2 regions of the Mesorhizobium sp. M0058 genome follow, and region 1 is predicted to be linked to the other one. Evidence: predicted binding sites of a transcription regulator. Region 1 holds the regulator's gene; the other holds the start of a gene.

Region 1 (7,616 bases):
GTCGCCGTCCTGGCCCGAGACCGGAACCGTTCCGGCAAGGCCCTGCGCCGTCAGCGCGGCGACAACGCCGCCGGCGGTGCCGTCATTGGCCGCAACCACGGCATCGACCTTGTTGTCATTGGCGGTCAGGAACTGTTCCATGTTCTTTTGCGCGTTGGCCGGCAGCCAGCCATCGGTATAGGCCTCGCCGACATTCTTGATCTTGCCCGAGTCGATGGCTTCCTTGAGCACTTCCATCGAGCCCGAGAACAGGAAATCGGCATTCGGATCCGAGCCAGAGCCCTTGATGAAGACATAGTTGCCTTCGGGCTTCGCCTTGAACACTTCGCGGGCCTGCATGCGGCCGACTTCCTTGTTGTCGAAGGTCAGGTAGAAGACGTCCTTGTTCTCGATCAGGCGGTCATAGCCGACGACCGGAATGCCTTCGTCCAGCGCCTTCTGCACCGCCGGGCCGATGGCCGAGGCGTCCTGCGCCAGGATGATCAGCGAGTTGGCGCCCTGCGAGATCAGGCTTTCGACGTCGGTCAGCTGCTTGCCGGGATTGGACTGCGCGTCGGCGGAAATGTACTTGTCGCCGGCAGCCTCTATCGCCGTTTTCATCGCCGCCTCGTCGGTCTTCCAGCGCTCTTCCTGGAAGTTCGACCACGACACGCCGATGACCTTGTCCTTCGCCTGCGCGACCGACATCAGCGCCAGCGACATGGCGACACCCGCCAGCATGGCGGCTGCAAATCTGTTCATCATAATCCTCCCTGCGCCGCGTGCGGCGCGACAAAACTGGCCCGAGGGCCGGCACACAGAGGCGCTATTTTTTCGAGCCTCGAAAAAATACTGGTTCAATGATAACGCGCTGTCAACATCGATTCTGATGGATTCTGATGGCCGTGCCGAATTTTTTCGAGGTCCGCAATAAACAATGACAGGGCTGCCGGCGTCTGCCAATATTTGGCTGGTGCCGTCGAACGCCGTCACTATCATGAGGCGCGAGGAGGCCGGGAGGAAACAAATGTCGGTTGGAATCCGCCACGACGATCTGCGCCGTCGCAACCGTGCGATGGTGATTTCAGCCGTGCGCCGGGCCGGCCAGCCGTCGCGGACCGAGATTGCGGCGACCACCGGCCTCAGCCACTCGACCATATCGGCAATCTCGTCTGATCTGATTCAAGAAGGCATCCTGATTGAAGGCAAACCTGGCGAGACCGGCGCACTGAAACGCGGCCGGCCGCAGGTGGGCCTTGGTCTCAACCCGGAAGCGGCGGCGGTGATGACCGTCGTGCTGTCGCTCAATTTCCTGTCCGTCACCGTCATCGACTATGCCGGCCACGTCGTCGCCGAGGAACAGCGCCGGCTGGACACGCTGACCAAGCCGCGCGACGAGCTGATTGGCGAATGCGTAGCAATCGTCCGGCGGCGGCTTGAGGATCCCGACCTCGATGTCCAGAGCATCGCCCGCATTGCCATGGGCATCCAGGGCATCACCGATTCGCAGGCGCGCGCCATGCTGTGGTCGCCGATCACGCCACTGACCGACATTGCCTTCGCCGACATGTTGGAAGCGGAATTCGGCATTCCTGCCACCATGGAGAACGATTGCAACATGATGGCGGTGGCGCTGCAATGGCGCCAGCCCGAGCGCTACCGCGACAATTTTATCGCCATCCTCTTATCGCACGGCATCGGCATGGGCCTGGTGCTGAAAGGCGAACTGTTCACCGGCACCCATTCCTCGGGCGGCGAGTTCGGCCACATGATCCACCGTCCGGGCGGCGCGCTCTGCCGCTGCGGGCGGCGCGGCTGCGTGGAAGCCTATGCCGGAAACTACGCCATCTGGCGCAGCGCCAAAATGATGGGCGAGGATGCCGAGCCGGTCGATATCGGCGACGCTGATATGCGCGCACTCGCCGCGCGCGCCCGCGAAACCGACGGCCCGGAGCGCGAAGCCTATCGCAGGGCCGGCGAGGCGCTCGGCTTCGGCCTCGGCAGCCTGTTTGCGCTGATCGATCCGGCACCCGTCGCCATGGTAGGCGTCAGCGCCGCCGCCTTCGACCTGATCGAACCGGCATTGCGCGAAGCGATCGCCCAGACCGCCGGCGGCCAGCACTCGAAATCGATCTCCTTCGACACCGAGCCCAACGAGCTGCCGCTGATCCGCGAAGGCTGTGCCATGCGCGCGCTCGGCTTCGTCGATCAGGAGATTTTCGCGCCGGGCATTCAGGCCAAATCCGGCAAGCATGTCGCCTGAATGGCCGGCAACGGCGCGACGCGCAGCATCCTAATCTTCCCTGATCGCGTAGCCGGCGCCGCGAATGGTACGGATGACATCCGGCATGCGGCCGTTGTTGACCGCTTTGCGTAAGCGCCCGACATGGACGTCGACGGTTCGCTCGTCTATATAGATCGTCTCGCCCCAGACATTGTCGAGCAGTTGGCTGCGCGAGAACACGCGGCCGGGATGGCGCATCATGAATTCGAGCAGCCGGAACTCGGTCGGTCCGAGCCTGATCTCGCTCTTCTTGCGGTAGACCCGGTGCGATTCTCGATCGAGCACGATGTCGCCGACCTTGAGCACGCTCGACAGCACTTCCGGCTTGGCCCGGCGCAGCAGCGCCTTCACGCGCGCCATGAACTCCGGCGTCGAGAATGGCTTGACCAGATAGTCGTCGGCACCGGTGGACAGGCCGCGCACGCGATCGCTTTCCTCACCGCGCGCGGTCAGCATGATGATCGGCAGCCGCTCGGTTTCGGGCCGCACTCTAAGCCGCCGGCAGAGCTCGATGCCGGAAACAGCGGGCACCATCCAGTCGAGCACCAGGAGATCGGGCACGTTTTCCTGCAGGCGGATCTCGGCTTCGTCGCCGCGTGTCACCACCTCGACCTGATAGCCTTCGGATTCGAGGTTGTAGCGGAGGAGCACGCCCAGCGGCTCCTCGTCCTCCACGACCATGATGCGTGGCGCGATCATAGGCAGTTCACCCTCATCAGGCCGGCGTGGCCATCGCCGTCTCGTCCTGCTTCGGACGATTGGCGGGCAATTGCTGGCCGGTCAGCACATAATACGCATTTTCGGCGATGTTGGTGACATGATCGCCGATGCGCTCAAGATTCTTGGCGCAGAACAAGAGATGCGTGCAGGCGGTGATGTTGCGAGGGTCTTCCATCATGTAGGTCAAGAGCTCACGAAACACGGACGTGTATTTGACGTCGATGCGCTCGTCGTCATTCCTGAGTTTTGCAAGCGCTGCCGCATCGGTGGCGGCATATTCCTCGACGACGCCTTGCACCTGGATCAGCACCAGTTGCGCCATGGCATCGATGGAGTGCGAGAGGTCGCGCGGCGTGACGCTCAAGCCCACGGTGCCGACGCGTTTGGCGATGTTCTTGGCGAGGTCGCCGATGCGCTCGAGGTCGCCCGCCATGCGGATCGAGCCGACCACGGCGCGCAGATCGTTGGCCATCGGCTGGCGCTTGGCGATCAGCGTGATGGCGCGGTCGTCCAGTTCGCGCTGGCGCGCATCCATGATGGCGTCGTCGGAAACGACACGCTGTGCCAGCGCATTGTCCGAATTGAGCAGCGCCCTGGTCGAGCCGCTGACCATCGAGCCTGCCAGATCGCCCATGTCGCGGATCAGCTTGCTGATCTGCCCGAGCTCTTCATCGAAGGAGGCGACGGTATGTTCACCCATGATCTTGGTCCTCGTGCCTGAAAATTCACCCGCCGGACGGCTCAGCCGAAGCGGCCGGTAATGTAGTCCTGGGTGCGCTTGTCGTCGGGGTTGGTGAACATCTTGTCGGTGGCGCCCTCCTCGACGAGATAGCCGAGATGGAACATCGCCGTGCGCTGCGAGACGCGCGCCGCCTGCTGCATCGAGTGGGTGACGATGACGATCGTGTAGTTCTGGCGCAGTTCGTCGATCAGCTCCTCGACACGGGCGGTGGCGATCGGATCGAGCGCCGAGCAGGGCTCGTCCATCAGGATCACCTCCGGCGACACGGCGATGGCGCGCGCGATGCACAGGCGCTGCTGCTGGCCGCCGGACAGGCCGGTGCCGGGCTCCTGCAGGCGGTCCTTGACCTCGTTCCAGATCGCAGCCTTCTTCAGGCTCTGCTCGACGATCTGGTCCATGTCGGACTTGCGCTTGGCCAGCCCATGGATGCGCGGGCCGTAGGCGACGTTCTCGTAGATCGACTTCGGGAACGGGTTGGGTTTCTGGAACACCATGCCGACGCGGGCGCGCAGTTCGACGACATCGATGTTCTTGTCGTAGATGTCGTCTTCATCGAGCGTGATCTTGCCGGTCACCCGCGCCGAATCGATGGTGTCGTTCATGCGGTTGAGGCAGCGCAGGAAGGTCGACTTGCCGCAGCCGGACGGGCCGATCAGCGCCGTCACCTGGTTCTGGCGGATGTCGAGATTGACGTCGAACAACGCCTGCTTCTCGCCGTAGAAGACGCCGACCTTGTCGCCGCGCATCTTGATGACTTCGTTCGACTTGGCGTTCATTTTGTCGCCCACTGCATTCTCAAGGGACTGTTCGGTCATGATGTTCATACCAAATTGCCTTTTTTCTACCAGCGCCGCTCGAACCGGCGCCGGAGCACGATCGCGGTGATGTTCATGGCCATGAGGAAGACGAGCAGGATGATGATGGCGCCGGACATGCGCTCGACAAAAGCGCGCTCAGCCTCGTTTGCCCACATATAGATCTGAACCGGCAGCGCGGTCGCCGGATCGAAAGGCGTCGTCGGATAATCGGCGACGAAAGCGACCATGCCGATCAAGAGCAGCGGTGCTGTCTCGCCGAGCGCACGCGCCAGGCCCATGATGGTGCCGGTAAGGATGCCTGGGGCGGCAAGCGGCAGGATGTGATGGAACACCATCTGCATCTTGGAGGCGCCGAGACCTAGGGCCGCCGAGCGGATCGACGGCGGCACCGCGGCGAGGGCGGCGCGCGTGGCGATGATTATGGTCGGCAATGTCATCAAGGTCAGCACCAGGCCGCCGACGAAGGAAGCCGAGCGCGGCATGCCGAGGAAGTTGATGAACACGGCAAGGCCAAGCAGACCGAAGACGATCGACGGCACCGCCGCGAGATTGTTGATGTTGACCTCGATCAGGTCGGTGAAGCGGTTCTTCTTGGCGAATTCCTCGAGATAGATCGAGGCGGCGACGCCGATCGGCAGCGCCAGCAACAGCACGATCACCATCATGTAGAACGAGCCGATGATCGCCACGCCCATGCCCGACGTTTCGGGCCGGCTGGAGGCGCCATAGGTGAACAGGCCGGTGTTGAAATGCTCGGCCATCACGCCGTCGGCTTTAAGCTTGTTCATCCAGTCGATCTGCTGGTTGGACACCTTGCGGCGCGCTTCATCGACGCCGAGGTCGATCTGACCCTTGAAGGCCGAGTCGAGGTTCGCGGCAGCCAGGATGTCGACGTCACGCGTCCTGCCGATCACCGACGGATCGGCGGAGACGATGTCGCGCAGCTGGACGCGGGCGCCTTCCGACAGGAAGCCCCTGAGCTTCAGCATCATCGGCTTGTTGGCCGGATCGATGCCGAGCTTGGCCACCAGCGCGTTTTCGGCGAGCTTGGGATAGTTCGCCTTGATCAGCACATTCGGGTCTGTGGCACGCTTGTTCGAGGGGTCGATGACCTTCTCATCGAAGGTGATCGGAAGCGTCACCGTCGTCTGCCAGAAGGCGGTGTAGCCTTTCGAGACGATGGTGATCAACATGATGGCCAGGAACGCCAGGCCCACCGAGATCGCAATCACGCCATAGATGCGGAACCGGCGTTCGGCGGCATAGCGCGCCTTCAGCCCGATGTCGCGGCGCGGACGCGCGACGGCACCCGCCATCGTGTCCAGGGGGATGTCGGTCATTCGTACTGCTCCCGGTACTTGCGCACGATGTAGAGGGCGACGATGTTCATCACCAGCGTCAGCGCGAACAGCGTCAGGCCGAGCGCGAAGGCGACCAGCGTCTGCGGCGAGTTGAACTCGAGATCGCCGGTCAGCTGGTTGACAATCTTGACGGTGATGGTCGTCATCGCCTCGAACGGATTGGCCGTCAGATTGGCGGCGACGCCCGCCGCCAGCACGACGATCATCGTCTCGCCGATGGCGCGCGACGCCGTCAACAGGATGGCGCCGACGATGCCGGGCAGTGCCGCCGGCAGGATCACCCGCTTGATCGTCTCGGAGCGCGTGGCGCCGAGGCCGAGCGAGCCGTCACGCATTGCGCGCGGCACCGCGGTGATGATGTCGTCGGACAAAGAGGACACGACCGGGATCAGCATGACGCCCATCACCAGACCGGCGGTGAAGATGCTCTGGCCCTGGATGAAGGGCGAGCCGCCGGTGAGTGCCGCCGACAGGTCGCGCAAGAACGGTCCGAGCGTGACAACGGCGAAGATGCCGTAGACGATGGTCGGAATGCCGGCCAGCAGTTCCAACGCCGGCTTGACCACCGAGCGCACACCGCGCGAGGCATATTCGGACATGTAGACCGCCGACATCAGCCCGACCGGCACTGCGACCAGAAGCGCGACGGCGGCGATGTAGAGCGTGCCGGCGAGTAGCGGGATCAGGCCGAACTGACCCTGGCTGCCGCCGGAACCGGCGGCGGCGAAACGCGGATCCCACACCGTGCCGAAGAAGAAGCTCATCGGCGATACGCTCTCGAAGAAGGTGATCGTCTGGAACAGCATCGACAGCACGATGCCGACCGTGGTCAGGATGGCGATGGTCGAGGCCGCAAGCAGCCCCCACAGCATCAGCTTCTCGACATTGTTGCGCGCCCTGGCGCGCGGCGCGATCTGCCTCAGCGCATAGAAGGCGCCGGCGACCGACAGCGCGAAGGTCAGCACGGCGCCGAACAGGCCGAGCCGGTCCTGGACCTGGTTCGCCTCGACCGCGATCGGGATCATATAGTCCTGTGTGTCGCTGGCCAGTGCCACGCCCTTGGCGGCGAGCAGCGGCTGCAATTCGGCGAAAGTAGCGGGAAGTGCGGTATCGCCATCGAGCCGGCGCAGGCCCTTGGCCAGGCTCTTCACCATGCTGGCGTCGAGCGCTTCGCTGGCCACCTTTGTGTCGGCGGTGCGCTCGGGCAAAGCGGCATGGATGTGCCGGTCGAGATAGAAGGAAGAGCCGATATCCCAGACGGCGAGCAGCAGGACGGCAGGCAGGACCGCGAGCAGAAAGGCCCACCAGCCATGATAATGCGCGCGCGAATGCGGCTTGACCTTGCCGGTATCCTGCGCCGCTGCGCGCTGGCGGCCGATCACAAAAGCGACCACGCCTATGGCGATGACTATGGCGAGTACGAGCAAGGACGACATCACCCACCCCAGGGAAAATTCAGATCGCCGCCACCGTTGCGGCAAGCGGCGAAATCAGGGCGCGGATTTGGTCCGCGCCCTGATCCGGTCGGTTGATTACATCGTCTTTCCGGCGGCGAAGGCGTCGCGCTGGCCCTGACGTTCGGCGTCGGGAGCGGAAACCAGGCCGTACTGGGCGAGCGGGCTTTCCGGGCCGATCATCTGGTCATCAAGGAAGAACTCGACATATTCCTTGAGGCCGGGAACGACGCCCAGATGCGCCTTCTTGACGTAGAA
Region 2 (7,616 bases), on a different contig from region 1:
CCGCCCAGCAGCGGCCCCGCAACCTGGCCGACATATTGCGCCGAGATTGCCAGGCCCAGCACATTGCCGCCGACCCCATCGGGAACATTGTGGCGGATGACGCTGGTGATGCAGGGCAACAGCCCGCCCAGCACCAGACCCATAAGGAACCGCAGCCCGACCAACTGCCAGCTCTCGGTGACGAAGGCCTGCGGTATCAACAGCAGCGCCGAGACGGCCAGCGATGCGACGATGACGTTCCAGTGGCCGATGCGGTCGGCGAGTTTGCCCAACCGTGACGCCGACAGGATGGCGCCGAGTGCGGCCGCCGACATGACGACACCTGAGACCAGGGTCACCCGGCTTGCGTCCGCGACCAGTTGCTGGACGTAGACGGTGATGATCGGCTCGATCGACATGTTGGCGAAGGTGAACAGCATGCCGGTCGCCAGCATGGCCACGACAGGGCGTTTGTCGGGGATCTGCGCCCAACTTCCCTTTGGTTTCTCCTCGCGTTTTGCCTGTACTGGCGGGCGAGGCATCTCCTTTATCAGGAACGTCGTCGCCAGCGCCGCCAGGAAAATGACGCCGCCCGCGATGAGGAAGGTGGCGCGAATACCGATCAGTGGCGGCAGCGCGCCGCCAAGCAACGGGCCGACCAGGGAGCCTGCGGTGATGCCGGCCGACAGCACGCCAAGCGCCCAGCCGGAGCGCTCCTTCGGCGTCTGCATGGCGACAAGGATCGTCGAGCCTGAGGAATAACCGCCGGCAAAGCCGATCAACAGGCGCAAAAGCACCAATTGCCAGACGGTCTGCACCATGCCGGTCAGCGACATGCAGATCGCCATGCCGAAACTGGCGCGCACCAGCATCACCTTGCGGCCATAACGGTCACCCAGCCGTCCCCACAGTGGCGCGACAAGGGCGGCGGCAAGGAAGGTGGCGCCGAAAGCGATGCCGGACCATTGCACGATCGCCGCGTGGCCGACGGCGCCCAGCTGTTCGACATAGAGCGGCAGGAACGGCAGCAGCAACGTCATCGCCACAAGCGTGCTGAATGATCCGGCAAAGCACACGAACAGGTTGCGCCGCCAATGAATGTTGTAGGTGGAAGGCGCTTCGGCGGCCTGCGCTGCACTGTCCTGCGGCATGTCCTGTCCTGTCCGCTTGCTGCGGATACCATTTTGGGATACCAACTTGGTACCTCATGGACGCAAAGCCCGGCTGCTGTCAATCAGGCGCTCTCAAAGTGATCGGCAAGACCAACGGCCGATCGCCAGCAATGGAAGCAACTATGTCGCAGATGCAGATCGTCGAAAAAGCGCTTCGCGAGATGATCCTTGGCCTCGAGATCGGTCCTGGCGAGCGGCTGACGGAGCGCTGGATCGAGAGCCGCTTCGGCGCCTCGCGCACGCCGGTCAGGGCAGCCCTGCTGCGGCTGGAGACGGAAGGGCTGATCTGCCGCGACGGGCGCGGTTGGACCGTGTCGCCGATCAACCTTGCCGAATTGGAACAGATCGCTGTGTACCGCGAAGCGGTCGAGGTCGCGGCGGTCAGGCTGACTTCGGCGCTGGCCGACAGGAGCGCAGCCGATGTCATCGAGGCGATGCTGGACTCCTGCGACACTGCCACGCCGCGCGAGGAATGGCACCGCGTCGGCATGGATTTCCATATCGAACTGGCGCGGCTCTCCGGCAACGAGTTCCTGTTTCGGGCCGTGCGCGATGCCATGACGCGCCTGTCGCGGGCGCGCTGGCTGGAGGTGCGCGACGAGGCGGCGCTTGGCCGCGCCTGGAGCGAGCATCACGCCATTCTGGCAGCGGTGCGGGCCGGCGATGCCGATGCGGCGGCGGCGCGACTTTCCGCCCATATCGCCGGCAGCCGCGCCCGCCTGGTGACGTCGTTGCACAATGACCGGCGCGGCCTGCGCGCCAGGGGTTTTGCCGTCGTCGCCGCTTGATACCGGTCACGAAAACGAAAGAACGCCGACGCCATCCGCTTTCGGCCTCGCTTCGCGGACGCCGATGGCGTAAGAGGCGGCCATGGAAAACAACCGATTTGAAACACCCGTGACCGTTAAGTCGGGCACGGAGGGAAGCACTCAGCTCTTGCGTACGGTGCGCGAGGCTTCCGATTACCTGCTCAACAGCTGGCCCGGCAAGCGCAGCCCCAAGCACCGCGAAGCGCTGCAGGCCTGCCATGACGCGCTGGCCGGCGACAAGCCGGCGATGATTGCAAGACGCGCCTTCATCGCCGCCGCGCGCGAGGTCAACGTCTTCGTCAGCGACAAGGCCCCGGCCTGATCACATCGGCCTGATCACACCGGCATTTTGCCAGGATCCGGCCCGTTTCGCGGGCCGGTGATCCTGTCTTGCCTATTTTTCTGTCTCGGTGTCGGTTTTGGAACTTGCCTCGTTCTCAGGCTCGGCGCGCTCCTTGGCCGCGACCTTGGCGGCGAGCTTCTCCGCCTTCTTGGCGGCCTTCTGCCGGTCGCGCTCTTTGCGTTCCTGACCGTAATTCGGTGGTCGAGCCATATCGTTTCCTTTCGCTGTGCCTGATCCTGCCTAGAAGCATTGGCCGGCAAACACAACAGCGCCGCGAGGGCAGATGCCAGCGGTTCTGGACTTGCGTGATGGCGAACACAATGGTTTAGAAAAGGCTGCGGGACAGTTGCTGGAGCCGCCGCCGACCGATTTCGAATCAAAACGACCGATGGCCACGCTTCAAAGAAACGCACAGAAGCTGATCTACTATGCGCGCAACGCCATGCGCGACATCGCGCCGCCGGTTCTTTTCCGGCGCCGGCTCGGCCGGCTGCTCGATCAGGCCAGGCTTTCCGACGCATCGGTCCGCCAGCGGCTCAATTACTACAACACGCTGCGGGAGCCTTTTAGCCCCAGCCCCGAGGCCGTGCCGGTCAGCCGGCTGCCGTCGGACCGCAGCATGTACTATTACGATCTGAAGGAGTTCACCCGTTATTTCGACCCAGATCTGCGCATCGACCTGGAATTCGGCGACGTCATCGAAGTGCCGAAGATGCCGTCGATCGTCAAGGACCGGCCGATAGCGGGCGACAACGGCAACGGCGTCCTGTTCAAGCTGAACAAGTTCCGTCATTTCTACATGCCGGCCGACGATGTCGCCTTCGCCGACAAGCATCCGCTCGTCGTTTGGCGCGGCGAACTCAACAATCCGATCCGCACCTTGTTGCTGGATGCAGCCCGCAATCTGCCGTTCTGCGATGTCGGCACGCCGAGGGCGACAGCACTTGCGGAATACCGCAAGCCCTATCTCAGCATCGATCAGCAGCGCCGCTATCGCTACATCATCTCGCTCGAAGGCAATGATGTCGCGACCAATCTGAAATGGATCATGAGCTCGAACTCGCTCTGCCTGATGCCGCCGCCGACTTACGAGACCTGGTTCGCCGAGGGGCAACTCGAGCCCGATGTCCATTATGTGCCGCTGGCGCCCGACTTCAGCGATCTGGCCGAGCGGGTGCATCATCTCGAGCAGCATCCGGCCGAGGCCCAGCGCATCGTTGCGGCGGCCAACGCCTATTGCCGCAAATTCGCCGACGAGCGGGCCGAGCAGGCGATCTGCCTGCTCGTGCTCTACAAATATTTCGTGCTCAGCGGCCAGATCGAGCCCGATCCGCAGGTCTGGCGGTTTATCGCGGGCTAGCCGCTTCCGGCGCCCTTAAGTCAGATAACGCTGCGGTCCATAACCAGATCGGCCGGGCCGAAGCGGTCCTTCGCCGTAAACTGCTGGTGCCAGTAGGGATAGAGCACCGGCGGCCGGCTGACGGCATCGAGGCGCTGGCGTTCATCAAAGGACAGCGTCAGGCTTGCCGCGGCGAGATTGTCTTTCAACTGGGCCTCGTTGCGTGCGCCAATCACCAGCGAACTGACGGCCGGCCGGCCAAGCAGCCAGGCCAGCGCCACCTGGGCCGCCGAGACGCCGCGAGTGGCGCCGATGTCGACCAGCACGTCGACGATCCGCCACAGCCGGTCCTCGTCGCGGATCGGTGGTTCCGACCAGCCGCCGATCTGGCGCGCCGTCGGACTGTCGCGGCGGTATTTTCCCGACATCAGGCCGCCGGCGAGCGGGCTCCACACCAGCACGCCAAGGCCCTGGTCGACCGAGATCGGCAAGAGCTCATACTCGGCCTCGCGTGCTTCCAGCGTGTAGTGGATCTGCTGGGTGACGAAGCGCGGCTGGTGCTGGCTGTCGCTGATGCCGAGCGCCTTCATGACCTGCCAGCCGGAATAGTTGGAGCAGCCGACATAGCGGATCTTGCCCTGGGCAACCAGCGTGTCGAGCGCGGCGATGGTTTCCTCGAGCGGCGTCGCGCCATCCCATTCGTGCAGGAAATAGATGTCGATGACATCTGTCCTGAGGCGCTTCAGGCTCTTCTCGCATTCGCGGATCAGATGATGGCGCGACAGGCCCTCGTCATTGGGGCCCTTGCCGATCCGCATGCGCGCCTTGGAGGCGATCAGCACGTCGTTCTTGCGCTTGCCGCCGAGCGCCTCGCCGATGATCTCTTCCGACAATCCGTTCGAATAGACATTGGCGGTGTCGATGAGATTGATGCCGGCATCGATGCAAGTGTCGATGATGCGCGAGGCCTCCGCGAGATCGGAATTGCCGACGGCAGCGAACGGCCCGCTGCCGCCGAAGGTCATGGTTCCCAAGGTCAGCGTCGAAACTTTCAAGCCGGAACGGCCAAGCGTGCGGTATTCCATGTCGGTCCTCGCAATTTTGGTGGGTGGGGATTTACTGGAGAAGGGCGGGCAGCCCGAACGGGTCGGCCATTTGTAGGACAATTTGAGCGGCTTGTCGCCATGCCACGGCGATGGATCAGCCATGCCTCGCCGATTTGCAGCGATGATCGGCTGGCTGGCGGGTTGCAATAAAACCGTCATTGCCGGCCTATATCAAGTCGGCTCAGGGTTTCATGTCAGCCGGCAAGCGGAGCAGTGGAAATGACCGAGTTGAAGCAGAATTCTCCGGCCAGGGATTGGCTGGAAGCCGAACTCGCCGACATGCTCGACGAGGACTATGAGCTTGAAATGTCGGAGCCGGCGCTGTCGCTGGAGATCTCCAAGATCTACAAGAACGCGCATCCGCCGTCGATCGACCGCATGCAGTATTTCCGCGACCTGATCGGCTTGCAGTCGGAACTAATCAAGCTGCAGTCCTGGGTCGCCTACCACAAGAAGAAGCTGGTGGTGGTTTTCGAAGGACGCGATTCCGCCGGCAAGGGCGGCGTCATCAAGCGCATCACCCAGCGCCTCAACCCGCGCATCTGCCGCGTCGTGGCGCTGCCGGCGCCGACCGAGCGCGAAAAATCGCAGTGGTATTTCCAGCGCTACGTGCCGCATCTGCCGGCCGGCGGCGAGATCGTGCTGTTCGACCGCTCCTGGTACAACCGCTCCGGCGTCGAGCGGGTGATGGGCTTTGCCGAACCCGATCAGGTCGAAGAGTTCTTCCGCGACGTGCCGGAGTTCGAGCGCATGTTGGTCCGCTCCGGCGTCACGCTGGTCAAATACTGGTTCTCGATCACCGACGAGGAACAGCAGATGCGCTTCATGATGCGCATCCACGACCCGATGAAGCAGTGGAAGCTGTCGCCGATGGACCTGCAGTCGCGCGTGCGCTGGGAGCAGTACACCAAGGCCAAGGAAGAGACGTTTGCCCGCACCAACATCCCCGAGGCACCGTGGTACATCGTCGAAGGCAACGACAAGAAGCGGGCGCGGCTGAACTGCATCGACCATCTCCTCAAACAGCTGCCCTATGAGGACGTGCCGCACGAAGAAATCACGCTGCCCGAGCGGGTGTTCAACCCGGAGTACGAGCGCCAGGTCCTGCCGCGCGAGCTTTACGTGCCGGAGAAGTATTGAGCGTCTTCGCAATTGAAGACACGAGAGGACGGCATTCTTTCGCGCCCCCCTCTGTCCTGCCGGACATCTCCCCCACAAGGGGGGAGATTGGCAGCTTCGCCGATGGCGCCCTTCTTGCTACGTTGATGAGTGGCGAAAGCCGGCGCGACATCCGATCTCCCCCGGCGTGGGGGAGATGTCCGGAAGGACAGAGGGGGCGCGACGGATCGCAATTTTCCCAAATGAGGCTTACACCCGCTTGATCGTCACATGCGTGGCGAGCGCTGTCGCCACCTGCTCGGTGCACTGGTAACCCAGCTTCAGCATATCCAGCCCGGCAAACAGGCTCTCGCCCCTCCCGAGCAACACCGGCGACACCGCCAGATGCAACTCGTCAATGAGCTTCTCTTGCAGATATTGCCGGATGGTGGAAACGCCGCCGCCGACGCGGACATCCTTGCCGCCGGCCGCGGCCTTTGCTTGTTCGAGCGCGGCGTGGATGCCGCCGGTAACGAAGTGGAAAATGGTGCCGCCTTCCATCACAATGGAGTCGCGCTCGTAGTGGGTCAGCACGAAGGTCGGCACATGATAGGGCGGGTTGTCGCCCCACCAGCCTTTCCAGCTCTCGTCTGGCCATTCGCCGCGGATTGGACCGAACATGTTGCGGCCGAGGATCCAGGCGCCGACATTGTCGAAGCTGCGGACGGTGAACCGGTCGTCCACATCGGTGCTGCCGCCATCCTTGCCGACCATCTCGTGGAAGGTGCGGGTGCCGGTCATCCATTTGTGCAGATCTTCGCCACCAACGCCGAGCGGATTTTGCAGGTCCTGGTCAGGACCGGCGCCGAAACCGTCGAGCGACAAGGTGAAGGCATTGACGCGGAGTTTGGACATGGAAGACTCCCTTTGATGACCAGTTGTGATTTGCAATCAGTATTCAAACTGATTGCATTTTGCAACTAGTATTTTAGAGGCAAGCCGATCTGTGGAATGCGCAGGGACCTCAAGCCGCCACGCGCTTCGGCATCACCGCAAACGGGCTGAGCCCAAGCCAGATCTGCATCTTGCCGGCGACGTCGAGATCGCCGGTCAGGCTGATCTTGTCGCGTTCCTTGTGAACTGTCGTCAGCCCCATCCAGATCGAGGTCATGGTGCACAGATCGGTCGAGACGTAGAGATCGACGTCGAAGCCCGGATCGTACCAGCAAAGATCGACCTCGCCCTGCTTTTCGACGATCAGCCACCACGATCGTTTTGACGCCGGCAGGTCATGGTACAGGAATTGTATCACGGTGCGCCCGTCCGGCAGCGGACTGGGGTTCAGATTGCGCCGCATGTCCCACATCAGCAGCGACGGATCGAGGTTTTTGAGCGACAGCCTGGCCTCGACCCATTTCTGGCCCCAAAACCCCATCGCCTCGACAACCGGGCGCAAATCCCGGCCCGCCTCGGTCAGCCGGTATTCGAACACGCCCTTCTCGGTCGCGATCTCGGTCCGCTCGACGATGCCGCCGGCCTCGAGGTCCTTGAGCCGTTGCGACAGAAGGGTTGGCGACATTTTCGGCACGCCGCGGCGCAAATCGTTGAAGCGGGTCGACCCCGCCACCAGTTCGCGCAGCAGCACCATGGTCCAGCGTGTGCAGAGCAGCTCGGCGGCCATGGAGAGCGGGCAGAATTGCTTGTAACCGGCTTGTGTCATGTGGTGAGCTCCAAAAGATGTTGCCGGACCTTATTCAGAAAACCTGAGTT

What was found. The regulator PhoB, encoded in region 1, activates phosphate uptake and scavenging genes when phosphate is short. The targets are predictions, from matches to a motif close to TGTCATNNANCTGTCAT.
Region 2: the regulator PhoB is predicted to act here: its motif matches at 4,891-4,907, upstream of ppk2 (polyphosphate kinase 2).

Annotation. Positions count from the first base shown of each region.
Region 1 is NZ_JAMYUQ010000008.1:400-8,015, forward strand. It holds gene xylF (D-xylose ABC transporter substrate-binding protein) at 1-741, opposite strand, end outside; gene NKJ75_RS14850 (ROK family protein) at 1,007-2,242, shown strand; gene phoB (phosphate regulon transcriptional regulator PhoB) at 2,273-2,962, opposite strand; gene phoU (phosphate signaling complex protein PhoU) at 2,979-3,683, opposite strand; gene pstB (phosphate ABC transporter ATP-binding protein PstB) at 3,725-4,549, opposite strand; gene pstA (phosphate ABC transporter permease PstA) at 4,567-5,883, opposite strand; gene pstC (phosphate ABC transporter permease subunit PstC) at 5,880-7,340, opposite strand; gene NKJ75_RS14880 (substrate-binding domain-containing protein) at 7,437-7,616, opposite strand, start outside.
Region 2 is NZ_JAMYUQ010000002.1:292,312-299,927, forward strand. It holds gene NKJ75_RS04250 (multidrug efflux MFS transporter) at 1-1,130, opposite strand, end outside; gene NKJ75_RS04255 (GntR family transcriptional regulator) at 1,274-1,939, shown strand; gene NKJ75_RS04260 (DUF982 domain-containing protein) at 2,049-2,282, shown strand; gene NKJ75_RS04265 (hypothetical protein) at 2,355-2,513, opposite strand; gene NKJ75_RS04270 (glycosyl transferase family 90) at 2,692-3,663, shown strand; gene NKJ75_RS04275 (aldo/keto reductase) at 3,684-4,727, opposite strand; gene ppk2 (polyphosphate kinase 2) at 4,968-5,888, shown strand; gene NKJ75_RS04285 (dihydrofolate reductase family protein) at 6,117-6,761, opposite strand; gene NKJ75_RS04290 (winged helix-turn-helix transcriptional regulator) at 6,871-7,566, opposite strand.